DNA from 3 places in the Shewanella sp. 3_MG-2023 genome. Region 2 is predicted to be linked to each of the others. Evidence: predicted binding sites of a transcription regulator. Region 2 holds the regulator's gene; each other region holds the start of a gene.
The links. The regulator NrdR, encoded in region 2, represses ribonucleotide reductase genes. The targets are predictions, from matches to a motif close to AAACACNANATNTNGTGTTT.
Positions count from the first base shown of each region.

Region 1: nrdA (class 1a ribonucleoside-diphosphate reductase subunit alpha) is a predicted target of NrdR. The motif match lies at 2,814-2,833, and genes of this name have one in related genera.
Region 3: nrdD (anaerobic ribonucleoside-triphosphate reductase) is a predicted target of NrdR. The motif match lies at 2,669-2,688, and genes of this name have one in related genera.

Region 1 is NZ_JAUOSH010000020.1:19,967-24,757, forward strand. Features, by position in the region: gene nrdB (class Ia ribonucleoside-diphosphate reductase subunit beta) at 1-265, opposite strand, end outside; gene nrdA (class 1a ribonucleoside-diphosphate reductase subunit alpha) at 321-2,609, opposite strand; gene Q4591_RS12525 (HAD family hydrolase) at 3,073-3,741, opposite strand; gene ubiG (bifunctional 2-polyprenyl-6-hydroxyphenol methylase/3-demethylubiquinol 3-O-methyltransferase UbiG) at 3,892-4,617, opposite strand.
Region 2 is NZ_JAUOSH010000008.1:32,749-37,539, reverse strand. Features, by position in the region: gene glyA (serine hydroxymethyltransferase) at 259-1,515, shown strand; gene nrdR (transcriptional regulator NrdR) at 1,672-2,121, shown strand; gene ribD (bifunctional diaminohydroxyphosphoribosylaminopyrimidine deaminase/5-amino-6-(5-phosphoribosylamino)uracil reductase RibD) at 2,263-3,417, shown strand; gene Q4591_RS06325 (riboflavin synthase) at 3,481-4,137, shown strand; gene ribBA (bifunctional 3,4-dihydroxy-2-butanone-4-phosphate synthase/GTP cyclohydrolase II) at 4,222-4,791, shown strand, end outside.
Region 3 is NZ_JAUOSH010000017.1:19,956-24,746, forward strand. Features, by position in the region: gene nrdG (anaerobic ribonucleoside-triphosphate reductase-activating protein) at 1-341, opposite strand, end outside; gene nrdD (anaerobic ribonucleoside-triphosphate reductase) at 488-2,608, opposite strand; gene rssA (patatin-like phospholipase RssA) at 3,015-3,989, opposite strand; gene Q4591_RS11170 (DEAD/DEAH box helicase) at 4,108-4,791, shown strand, end outside.

The DNA.
Region 1 (4,791 bases), on a different contig from region 2:
CTTGAATTGAATCAAGTAAGGTTTGGTATTTGAGGTTTGAGATAAAAATATGCTTTTCATGCTCAGGTAAACTTTGATAATCGATTTTATCTTTACTTACATCTACTTCTTCCGGACGCCAGAAAAAGGATAATTGTTTTTCAATTAACTTTTCGAACACTTCATATTTTTGTTGATCGTAACGTGCAACGTTAACGGGTTGTCCCATGAACATAGGTTCATACATTGGGTTGTTCGGAGTTTGACAGAAAGTAGAGTAAGCCATTTTTATATCCCAAAAAAGCGGGGAAAACTCCCCGCGTTGATATGCTAATTAGTGATTAAATCTTACAAGCGCCGCTTGCACAACCATCGTCTTCTTTTTCAACGACAGTGATGTCATCAAACTGATCCGATGCACCATCACGGGTGTTGTGATAGTAAAGGGTCTTAACCCCAAGCTTATAAGCGGTGAGCAAATCTTTCAGTAAGGTTTGCATAGGCACTTTTTGATTATCAAATCGTGTCGGGTCGTAATTGGTATTTGATGAGATTGCTTGGTCCACAAACTTTTGCATCAAACCGACTAACTGTAAGTAACCCTCATTATTTGGCATATTCCAAAGTAATTCATACTTATCTTTAAGTTCATCAAAGTCAGGTACAACTTGCTTTAATTGACCATCTTTACTGGCTTTAACACTGATCAGGCCACGTGGTGGTTCAATGCCATTGGTTGCATTAGAAATTTGCGATGATGTTTCAGACGGCATTAATGCCGAAAGAGTGGAGTTACGCAGGCCGTGCTGTTTAATATCGGCACGTAAACCTTCCCAATCCATGTGTAATGGCTCGTCACAAATTTTATCCAAGTCACGTTTATAGGTATCAATGGGTAAAATACCTTGAGCGTACGTTGTTTCATTGAACAAAGGACATGCGCCTTGCTCTTTTGCTAAATTGTTTGATGCTTTCAATAAGTAAAATTGAATTGCTTCAAAGGTTTTATGGGTCAAGTTATTACCTGAGCCATCAGAATATTTCATGCCATTCTTAGCAAGGTAATTAGCGAAGTTAATCACACCTATGCCTAGAGTACGACGATTCATAGAACCAAGTTGCGCTGAAATGATTGGGTAATCTTGATAATCAAGCAAGTTATCTAATGCACGTACTGCTAAGTCAGCTAATGGTTCTAGCTCTGATAAATCTTTGATAGCACCAAGGTTTAATGCTGATAATGTACAAAGGGCAATTTCACCATTTGGATCATCAATATTCTTCAACGGTTTAGTTGGCAAGGCGATTTCTAAACAAAGGTTTGATTGCTTAATTGGCGCAACTTGCGGATCAAATGGGCTGTGAGTATTGCAGTGATCAACATTTTGAATGTAGATTCGGCCTGTTGATGCACGCTCTTGCATCATCAATGAAAATAATTCAACTGCTTTAATCTCTTTACGACGAATGCTTAAGTCAGCTTCATACTGAAGGTATAGACGTTCAAATTCGTCTTGATCAGCGAAGAAAGCGTCGTATAAACCTGGCACATCAGATGGGCTGAATAGGCTGATGTTTTGACCTTTGATTAAACGTTGGTACATCAATTTGTTTAGCTGTACACCGTAATCAAGATGGCGAACACGGTTGTCTTCAACACCACGGTTATTTTTAAGTACCAGTAACGATTCAACTTCTAAATGCCATAACGGGTAGAATAGGGTAGCTGCACCACCACGTACGCCGCCTTGAGAGCACGATTTAACCGCTGTTTGAAAGTATTTGTAAAATGGTAAGCAACCGGTATGGAATGCTTCACCACCGCGAATAGGGCTACCTAATGCACGGATACGACCGGCATTGATCCCAATACCTGCGCGTTGACTAACGTATTTTACAATTGAAGATGCGGTCGCATTGATAGAGTCAAGGCTGTCGTCACATTCAATTAATACACATGAGCTAAATTGACGTGTCGGAGTACGTACACCTGCCATGATTGGGGTTGGTAAAGAAATCTTAAATGTTGAAGCCGCGTCATAAAAACGTTTGATGTAATCTAAACGGGTGTCTTTTGGGTAACGCGCAAATAAACAAGTTGCCACTAAAATATACAGGAACTGAGCACTTTCATAAATTTCGTTAGTGACGCGGTTTTGAACTAGGTATTTGCCTTCAAGCTGTTTAACTGCAGCATAAGAAAAGTTCATATCGCGCCAGTGGTCAATATAACCATCTAAAATGGTTAATTCTTCTGACGTGTAATCTTCTAAAATATGCTTATCGTATTTGCCAAGTTCAACCAAGCGAGTGACTTGATCAACTAACTTCGGTGGCTCAAATTGGCCAAAAGCTTTTTTACGTAAATGAAAAACAGCAAGTCTTGCAGCGAGGAATTGATAATCAGGCGCTTCTGGTGAGATTAAGTCTGCTGCTGCTTTAATAATGGTTTCGTGGATTGCTTCAGTTGGAATACCGTCAAAGAATTGTAGATGAGAACGTAATTCAACTTCTGAGACTGAAACGTTTTTCAATCCTTTAGCTGCCCACTCGATAACGCGATGAATTTTGTCTAAATCGATTGTTTCGCGTTCGCCACTGCGTTTTGTGACTGTCATATTGCTGTTCATTAAAAAAGCCTTGATTGTAAAATAGTTTGCGTGATTTAAATTTTGGATCTTTTTTAATCGTCTCGTTTACGATCGCCATTAAATCACAATACGGTCCCTTGTAAGTTGATCATCCATAAGCACTAACAACGTAATATATCCAAGAAATACGAGTGTTATTTGAAGACCCAAAGCAGAAAAAGCCTTGTGTCTTGTTCTGATGTCACACACAAGATATGGTGTTTAATTAAAACTTACATACAAGATAGTGAGGTTTGGGGCGATTTGCAAGCAGCAATTTAGTGAATAAGTTGTGGATATCTTATGTATAGTGGCCAATGTTAGTGAAGGCTAACCTGCTAGGTCAAAATACACGATATTTTGTTGGTTAAGATTAATATTTAGCCGAAAAAAAACGTGAGCTCGATCGCTACAATATTCGGCGATCGATTGTTTTGTTAACAAAATTATTTGCTATTTATATTTAAGATTTGTTAAGGAAAGCCTGATGTAAGTCGGCAACCTTGCTGAACTGAAAATCACTCGGCCATTCATTGGGTTTATCTTGCTCTGACAAATAACCCCATAATGCGATAGCGCCTTTCATCCCAGCATTACGGGCGGCAATTAAATCCCTTTCAGCATCACCTATATATAGGATGTCCTGTGGCAGGCAATTAATTTGCTGGGCAGCAAGTAACATTGGCGCGGTATGTGGTTTGGAGTGCTGGGTGGAGTCACCACTGATAATCGCAGTGAGTTTGTGCTCGATGTTTAAGGCCTTAACCAATGGCCGAGTAAAACGGGCTTGTTTATTAGTAACAACACCATAAGGGATGTCACGTTGCTCTAATAACAACAGAAAATCATCAAAACCGCTAAATAATGATGCTTTTTCACCATTGACCCGTTGGTAATGCACTAACAAAGCTTGCTGAACTTCGATTTGTAACTCATGGGAAAGCTCAGGTATACCGGCTTTTACAAGCGCCAAACTACCATGGGAGGCAGCATAGCGTAAGTTATCAATACTTTTACTAGCGATACCGCGCTCTTGCAAACTTAAATTTAATGCATGGACAAGATCTGGGGCTGTATCAGCTAATGTACCGTCTAAATCAAAGAGTACACCTTTAATCTTGTTCATAGTTATCCTAAGCGTGCTGAAGTTATTAGCGATTACTTAATCCGATTATGAATTAAGTGAAGGATTAAAGTAGTAATGTCACTGATTCACTGCAGTATTACTACTTTAATATTGTTCTACTATTTATGGCTGGCTATTAAAGATGACGATGTGATACTAATCAGCTTTTTGGGTGGCGATCATATAATTAACGTCAACTTTATTCGTGTACTTATATACACCCGTTAAAGGATTAAAGCTTATCCCAAGAGCATCACGGCAATGAAGCTCTGTTTGGTCAACCAAATTGATTAACTCAGACGGTTTAATGAACTTACTGTGGTCATGCGTGCCAACTGGCAGCATCTTTAAAACATATTCAGCGCCAACAATTGCTTGAATATATGACATCAGGTTACGGTTAATGGTTGAAAAGAACACATAACCGTTAGGTTTAATCATATCGCAGCATGCTTTAATCACTGATAATGGGTCAGGGACGTGCTCTAACATCTCCATGCATGTGACCACATCATAATAGCCTTGATGTTGCTGTGCATGTTCTTCTGCGGTCATGGTTTGATATTGGATATCGATGCCAGTTTCTAATGCATGCAGTTTAGCCACTTCAATTTGCGCTTCACCCATGTCTAAACCTGTTACATTGGCACCAATTTTAGCCATGCTTTCTGACAAAATACCACCACCACAACCGATATCTAATACTTGCTTACCAAAAATACCACCACTGGTTTGATCGATATAATTAAGGCGTAATGGGTTAAGTTGATGCAAAGGCTTGAAACTGCCATTAGGATCCCACCAAGACTGGGCCATTTGGGCAAATTTTTCTATTTCTTGATGATCTACATTTTGCGGCGTGGTTTGTTCTTGGTTAGACATGTCGAGAACCCATTAATTATTAGTATTTATTGCAGGTATTATAACCATTGGATTGAATAAACATAGTGAGATGAAGCAAGATTTCACTTTGGTTGACGGAATATTGCTCAATGTCTGCCCATAAAAACGACATCAGTATTTTATGGGGCAATTTATCAAAATGAAATACGCAAA
Region 2 (4,791 bases):
GCGTTGTTATTTTTGTTGATTCATTTTTTAGAAAAGAGTTTTCTTAAAATTGTCACAAGGTTATGAAACTAAGCGTTAATTTGGATTTTTCTATGAAATACAATTGCCGAACAACTCCATACAAGAAAATACAACTAACACAAGTGCAGTTCATGACGAATTGCAACTAATTTCATGTTTCAAATGCTGGGATTGTGATCAATTGCGCTGTATCATACCGCGCAACCCTACTATAAGAATTAACAGCTGGAGTGAGTAATGCTGAAAAAAGCTATGAATATCGCAGATTATGATCCACAACTATTTGCAGCAATTGAAGATGAGACTCGTCGCCAAGAAGAGCACATTGAATTAATCGCATCAGAAAACTATACCAGCCCTCGTGTACTTGAAGCGCAAGGCTCACAGCTAACAAATAAGTATGCTGAAGGTTACCCAGGTAAGCGTTACTACGGTGGTTGTGAACATGTGGATATTGCTGAAGAATTAGCTATTTCTCGTGCTAAAGAATTATTTGGCGCGACATACGCAAACGTTCAGCCTCACTCTGGTTCTCAAGCAAACTCAGCAGTTTTCATGGCGCTTTTAGAAGGCGGTGATACTGTTTTAGGTATGAGCCTTGCTCACGGCGGTCACTTAACTCATGGTTCTCACGTTAGCTTTTCAGGCAAGTTATACAATGCGGTACAGTACGGCATTGATGAAGTAACAGGTAAAATTGACTACGCAGAAGTTGAGCGTTTAGCCGTTGAGCATAAACCCAAAATGATCATTGCTGGTTTTTCTGCTTACTCTGGGATCATAGATTGGGGCAAATTCCGCGAAATCGCTGATAAAGTAGGTGCTTACTTATTTGTCGATATGGCGCACGTTGCCGGTCTTGTGGCTGCGGGTATCTACCCGAATCCGCTACCACACGCACACGTTGTGACAACCACTACCCATAAAACCCTAGCGGGCCCTCGTGGTGGTTTGATTTTATCTGCCATTAACGATGAAGCTATCTATAAAAAACTAAACTCTGCAGTATTCCCAGGTGGCCAAGGTGGCCCATTAATGCACGTTATCGCGGCTAAAGCAGTAGCATTTAAAGAAGCATTAGACCCTGAATTTACCACTTACCAAGAGCAAGTGGTTGCTAACGCTAAAGTGATGGCGAAAACCTTCATTGAACGTGGCTATGATGTTGTTTCTGGTGGCACCGATAACCACTTATTCTTACTTGATTTAATCAACAAGGATATCACTGGTAAAGACGCAGATGCTGCGCTAGGTCATGCAAATATCACAGTTAACAAAAACTCAGTACCAAATGATCCACGTTCACCGTTTGTGACGTCTGGTTTACGTATTGGCTCTCCTGCTATTACCCGCCGCGGTTTCACTGAAACTGAATCGGTAGAGTTAACTAACTGGATGTGTGATGTGTTAGATGACATCACTAACGAAGCTACTATTGAGCGCGTTAAAAACCAAGTGCTTGAATTATGCGCTAAGTTCCCAGTTTACGGTTAATGTCAACCGAGATTGATTAACATAAACAATGATCTATTTAACTAACGCGGATAATCTTTTCGATAAGGTTAACCTTGTAAAGTAAATAGGATAAACTTCAATGGTCGTAAGTACTCAGTGCTTACGGCCATTTTGTTTTTTATTTCAGGAGCGGATATGCATTGCCCATTTTGTAGCGCGACAGATACGAAAGTTATTGATTCAAGACTCGTGGCTGAAGGCCATCAAGTGCGCCGTCGCCGGGAATGTACTGAGTGTCATGAACGCTTCACCACTTTTGAAGGCGCCGAATTAGTCATGCCGCGGGTGATCAAGCAAGATGGCACTCGCCAACCATTTGATGAAGATAAGCTGCGTGGCGGCATGCTTCGGGCTGTTGAAAAACGCCCAGTTTCAATCGATCAAATTGAGCAAGCGTTAAGTAAGATTAAGTCCACTCTTAGAGCAACAGGTGAGCGTGAAATTGATTCGGCCATGATTGGTAATTTGATGATGGATCAATTGATGATCCTAGATAAAGTTGCCTATATCCGTTTTGCTTCAGTTTATCGCGCCTTTGAAGATGTCTCACAATTCGGTGAAGCCATCGCCAAGCTGCAAAAATAATCTAGCTTATTTTTATTGCCGTCTTTAATTAATTGCAGTCTTACATTTGTTGGTATTGGCACTTTGCATTCTTGCCAATGATTAACCTTATTTAGCAGTTCTGAATTTTAATGACTGCTTTTTAGTTTCTAGAAGGTCTTTATGTCTCAGTGGTCAAAATGTGATATTGAAATGATGAGCCTTGCTATTTCATTAGCTGAAAAAGGCCGTTATACCACACGTCCAAATCCTAATGTGGGTTGTGTGATTGTCGCCAATGGCGAGATCATTGGTCAAGGCTATCATATTAAAGCGGGTGGCCCCCACGCCGAAATTCACGCCTTAAAAGATGTCGAAAATCGACAATTACAACAGCTACTCCCTCAAGCTACAGCCTATGTCACCCTTGAACCCTGCAGTCATTATGGCAAAACCCCGCCATGTGCTAAGGCATTAATTGCAGCCAAAGTGAAGCGAGTGGTGATTGCGCAAATGGATGCGAATCCGCAAGTGGCGGGTAATGGCGTTAGCATGCTTGAAGCGGCAGGTATTAAAGTTGATGTGGGTTTGCTAACAGCTGCGGCAAGCCAACTTAATATCGGCTTTATGAAACGCATGACTACGGGATTACCTGAAATCACCATTAAGCTGGCAGCCAGTTTGGATGGTAAAACCGCGCTATCGAATGGGGTATCAAAGTGGATAACCGGCCCCGAAGCCAGAGCCGATGTGCAAAAGCTGCGCGCCCGTCATTGCGCGCTAGTGACTGGCGTTGAAACTGTTTTAGCTGACGACCCCTCTTTGAATGTGCGCTACGAGCAATTGGCTAGTGTACAAAACAGCCTTGCTGAGTCTGACCTTCAACAGCCTTTAAGAGTGGTGCTTGATAGTAAAGCAAGGCTGACTGCCGACTATAAAATGTTTACTATTGAAACGCCGATTTTGCTGGTGTCTTGTGTCGACTATCCAGCAGAAGTAAAACAAGATTTTAAGTCCCATGTTAGCTTTATCACAATAGCGGCTAATAACGATGGACGAGTTGATTTGCATGCTTTATTTACACACTTAGGCCAGCATTGTAACTCAGTATTAGTCGAGGCTGGTGCCAGCGTTGCTGGTAGTGTTATTCAAAGTAAATTAGCTGATACACTTTATTTGTACCAAGCAATGAAAATATTAGGCAGTCATGGACGCAATTTGATGCAATTAGACGACTATCAAACTATGGATCAGATTCCTGATGTACAATTAACGGATTGTCGCAGAATTGGTACAGACCAACGACTGATTTTAAAGCTTAATTCGCCAGCGAATTAACTAATGCAATTTTGTCTATCGGTCGATGCTAAGCGTGGCCCAAAAGATAACAAGTGAGTAAATATGTTTACTGGGATTATTGAAGCACTAGGTACATTAAGAAAAGTTGAGCGTAAAGGCGATGATATTCGTTTGACTGTAGCCAGTGGCAAGCTCGACTTAACCGATGTAAAACTGGGTGACAGTATTGCCACTAATGGGGTGTGTTTAACCGTAGTGCAATGTTTAGCAGATGGTTATGTTGCAGATATTTCTGCTGAAACCGTTGCCTTAACCGGATTTGCTAAATATAACGTCGGTCAAAAAGTAAACCTTGAAAAAGCGGTGACCCCAACGACCCGATTAGGCGGCCATATGGTTAGCGGTCATGTGGATGGTATTGCCACAGTGGAGCAGCGCCTTGTGCGTGGCCAAGCCATTGAGTTTTGGCTGGCAGCTCCCGCTGAGTTATCTCGTTATATTGCTCATAAAGGTTCGATCACCATTGATGGCGTTAGCTTAACGGTAAATGAAGTTGATCAGCACAGATTCAGATTAACCATAGTGCCGCACACTGCAGCTGAAACCACCTTATTAGCTTTACAAGCGGGTCATAGCGTCAACATCGAAGTTGACCTTATTGCACGTTATCTCGAACGCTTAATGAAAGTAGAACAAAAGCCAGCCACTGAAAGTGGTGTCACAATGGAATTGTTGGCAAGTGCTGGATTTATGCGATAACTGATTATTACTGGTAAATATTATTACCGGAGCATATTTACTCTATATCGCTGATATAGACAAAACAATATAAAGGTCTTAGCAATGGCATTACATAGTATAGAAGAGATCATCGAAGACATTCGTCAAGGTAAGATGGTTATCTTGATGGACGATGAAGACAGAGAGAACGAAGGTGATCTTATCATGGCGGCCGATAAGGTGACGCCAGAGGCCATTAATTTTATGGCGACCTTTGGCCGTGGACTGATTTGCCAAACCATGACTAAAGAGCGTTGCCAGCAACTGAACTTGCCGTTAATGGTTACCAACAATAATGCTCAGTTCTCAACAAATTTTACCGTTTCCATTGAAGCGGCAACGGGGGTCACAACGGGCATTTCAGCCCATGATCGCGCTGTAACCGTTCAAGCGGCTGTTGCTAAAGATGCTAAAGCATCAGATTTAGTTCAGCCTGGTCATATTTTTCCACTTATGGCACAAGATGGCGGGGTGTTAATTCGCGCCGGTCACACAGAAGCGGGTTGTGATTTAGCCCGTCTTGCAGGCTGCGAGCCATCTGGCGTGATAGTTGAAATTCTTAATGATGATGGCACTATGGCCCGTTGTCCAGATCTTGAAATCTTTAGTGAAAAGCACGGTATTAAAATGGGC
Region 3 (4,791 bases), on a different contig from region 2:
AGGGACATTTGATCGAGCTTGTAGCCACTCCATAGCCAAATGTCTTTATCTGGGCATTGTTGTTTTACCCGTTTAACCAAAGACAAAATGCTGTCGAGATTAGCTGGGAATAATGGGTCGCCACCAGAAAGTGATAAACCACGGCGCTTAATACGAGTATCATTTAAATCAGCAATAATTTGATCTTCCATCATTTGGCTAAATTCATGGCCTGAACGAGGATCCCAAGTAGACTGATTATAACAACCACGGCATTGATGCTCACAACCTGAAACAAACAAGGTCGCGCGGGTACCTGGGCCGTTGATCACATCGATAGGAAAATACTGATGGTAATTCATAATCACTTCTCTTACTGCTCATTGTCGCGTAAACACTCACGCTGTAAACCTATTTGCATCACTAAGGCCAAACCAAAACAAGGCGCTTAAAGCGCCTTGTTGGGTTAATCACGGAATTAGCTTTGCTAACTTCATGAATTTGCTATTTATAAATGCTTAACGCGGCGTTTAACTTCTTCTTGCTTACCATAGTTAAATGGTCTTGCATCAGGGCTGCCTAGATAACCACATACACGACGGGTTACCGACACACGGCTTGGCTCATGGTTGCCACATTTAGGGCACACAAAACCTTTACTGGTACAGTTAAACTCACCAACGTAACCACAGTCATAACATTCATCGATTGGGGTATTGGTACCGTAATAAGGCACTCTGGTGTAACTGTAATCCCAGACGTTTTCTAATGCTTCAATATTGTGCTGCATGTTCGGGAACTCGCCGTAACAAATAAAGCCACCATTGGTGATTTCTGGGTACGGTAATTCAAACTCAATTTTATCGTATGGATTGACTTTCTTTTCGACGTCTAAATGGAAACTGTTAGTGTAGTAACCTTTATCAGTAACCCCTGCAACCACACCAAACTCTTTGGCATCTAGCTGGCAAAAACGACTACATAAGTTTTCACTTGGGGTGCTGTATAGGCTAAAGCCATAACCTGTTTCTTGTTTCCACGCTTCAGTCGCGCGCTTCATCACTGAGATAATTTCAATGGCTTTAGTGCGTAACAGCTCGCTATCAAACACGTGCTCATCAGTACCATAAAGTGCATTAATCGTTTCATGTAAGCCAATGTAGCCTAATGAGATTGACGCGCGGCCATTTTTAAAGATTTCAGACACATCATCATCTGCATTTAAACGAACACCACAAGCACCTTCCATATAAAGGATGGGGGCAACACGCGCTTTTACACCCACTAAGCGGGCAATACGGGTATCGAGTGCTTTACGAGCGAGTGTCATTCTCTGTTCTAATAAGGCAAAGAAAGCGGTTTCGTCGCCCTTGGCTTCAATGGCGATTCTAGGTAAGTTTAAGCTGACAACACCTAAGTTGTTACGCCCTTCATGAATTAACTCACCATTTTCTTCATAAGTTCCTAAGAATGAACGACAACCCATTGGCGTTTTAAATGAACCAGTAACGCGTTCAACTTGTTCATAATTAAGAATATCTGGATACATGCGCATGGTGGCACACTCTAATGCTAACTTCTTCACATCGTAGTTAGCATCAGCAGCTTTATGATTTAGGCCATCACGAATAGCAAAAACCAGTTTTGGGAATACCGCTGTTTTACGGTTTTTACCTAGACCTGCCATACGTACTTTAAGAATCGACTTTTGAATTAAACGCGCTTCCCAGCACGAGCCTAAGCCAAAACCAAAGGTCACAAATGGCGTTTGGCCATTGGCGGTATGAAGGGTATTTACTTCATATTCTAAAGACTGGAATGCGTCGTAACATTCTTTTTCAGTTTGCGCCATGGCAAAGGCTTCAACATCTGCTACGCCCCACTCTTTACCGATAACCAACTGCTTTTGATAGCTCTTTTGAACGAACTCAGCTAATACTTCATCAATGCGGTTAATGGTGGTGCCGCCATAGATATGGCTAGCCACTTGGGCAATAATTTGCGCAGTTACTGCAGTCGCAGTTGAAATTGATTTAGGGGTGTCAATTTCAGCGTTACCCATTTTAAAACCATGGGTTAACATGCCAGCTAAATCAATTAGCATGCAGTTAAACATTGGGAAGAATGGTGCATAGTCTAAGTCGTGATAATGCAGTTGACCTGACTCATGTGCAGCAACAATATCTTTTGGCAATAGATGCGACTTGGCATAATGTTTGGCCACGATGCCAGCAAGTAAATCCCGTTGAGTTGGAATAACTTTAGCGTCTTTATTGGCATTTTCATTTAAAATCGACGCGTCGCTTTGTTCAACCAAACCACGAATTTCGCAGTTCAATTTACTTTTGGCTTCACGGCAAATATCACGGTCGTGACGATACTCAATATAATGACGCGCAACCTCTTTATGAGGACCTTCCATTAATAAGTTTTCAACTAAAGCTTGTAAATGATGGATCTCAACTTCTTCATCGTTAGCAACTTGATCTCTAATCACACAAGCGACTGTTGAAGCATAGTCTTCATCAGCACTACCTGTAGCAGTTTCCATTGCTGCAACAATGGCATCCTTGATCCGCGACTCATCAAATAGAGTACGACAACCGTCCCTTTTAATTACTACAGGCATTACTTTTACTCCTTTTATGCACAGGATATAAACACTATATATCCACACATAATTATCAACAAACACAATATATGGTGCATTAGGCAATAATAGGCACTAAAAATCCATGATCTAGATCATGTTTTGATGAAGGGGAACAAAATGAAAAAAATTACTGCCAAGCTCAACACTATTTAGAAAAGTTGAACTTGACCAGGTTATAAAAAGCAGCTACTGAGTGCTGAAACGCCTATAAATAGATTGCTATTTATTACAGATTTAAACTGGTAATTGCAGGCTTATACGAATAGTTATCTCAGATTTATACAAATAGTTATCACAGATTTATACTGGTATATTGATGCTTAAACAGGTCATTTCAACCGTTAAAAATCAGTATGATTAAAGCAAAGCGCTTTAATTGGCGTTAATCATTTGGGCTAATACCAAGGGCTGCATAAATTAAATGCGCAGATTGGCGCACAGATTGACGGCCTGCTTCTATGGCTTCATCAGCACGATGAAACTCCATGGTACCGATATCAGCAAGCTGTGGCACTAAACACACATCCGGTGGATCGCCCATTAATCTGGCGCGTTTATGGCGCTGCTCTAAAATATCCATTGATTGCGACATCACCGCAATCATCCCAGGGTGAGATTTCGTGCTTGTGGAAAACTTTTCTGAAAAACTATTTATATACTCTTTACCTTTACCTAGCAGATCCATAAACGCCGACTCTGGCTCTTTGGCCACTAATTGCTTTTCAATTTCAGTGGGCGCACAGCTGGTCATTTGTTGAGGCAACATATGCATACTATTACGGCGGTGACCATTTAAGTCCACTGCAATCACTACATCAACGTCCATGGTGCGGCACATTGACACTGGCACAGGGTTTACCACTGCGCCATCCACTAACCAGCGATCATGCAATTGTACTGGGGGTAAAAAGCCCGGCATTGAACACGAGGCTCTTACCGCATGACGTAAATCGCCTTCTTTGAACCAAATTTCTTGGCCAGAATATAAATCGGTCGCCACTGCCGCAAACGGCTTTTGCAATTGCTCTATTTTTAGATCGCCTATTCGACCAGCTAAAACATCAAATACTTTTTCACCACTGATTAAGCCACCTTTGCGCCAGCTTAAATCCATTAAGCCTAAAACATCCCAACTAGAAAACCCACTCACCCACTCATGTAACTCTTCTAAATGATCATTAGCATAAGCTGCGCCCACCAGAGCCCCAACAGAGCAGCCAGCAATCTTTTCAGGGTGGATCCCCATGGCGGCCAGCTCTTTTATCACCCCAATATGAGCCCAGCCCTTAGCCGCGCCACTACCGAGGGCGATCCCAACACGAAGTGATGATTTATTTTCTTTTGAAGCCTTAGACATTTACCAAACCCTTAACCATTTTTGCACACCTAAGTAGCTTATCTTACGCTTAAGCTGTTGGCTATCAAGTCGCTTACACGTTATAATATCTGGCTATCATTTTTTAGGGGATTTACCTTTGTTATTTACCGATTTTTCTTTAGATAAACGCTTATTAGACAGTCTAAAGCATATGGGCATTTCTGAGCCAACAGAAATTCAGCAGCAAGCCCTGCCAATTGCCCTAGCGGGTAAAGATTTAATGGCATCATCTAAAACCGGTTCAGGTAAAACCCTGGCGTTTTTATTACCTGCTTTGCAGCGGGTAATATCGACTAGGGCCCTCTCTAAAAAAGACCCTCGCGTTCTGATTTTATTGCCAACCCGTGAACTTGCTCAGCAAGTCTATGGTCAATTACGTTTACTGGTTGCCAATACCCAATATAAAGCCATTAGTATTTTAGGTGGCGAGAACTTTAACGATCAAGCAAAATCGCTATCTCGTGACCCACACTTTATTGTGGCAACACCTGGGCGTATTGCCGATCATCTTCAACAGCGCCACTTATACCTAAATGGCTTAGAGTTACTGGTACTTGATGAAGCCGATCGCATGTTAGATCTTGGTTTTGCGCCACAACTTAAAGCCATTAATGACGCTGCAGATCATAAGCGCAGACAAACCTTGATGTTTTCAGCGACATTAGATCACGATGACATCAATGATATCGCCGCAACATTATTAAAGACCCCTAGCCATGTGGCTATTGGCGCATCGCATGCAGAGCATAAAGATATTGTTCAGCGCATCTTTTTAGTTGAC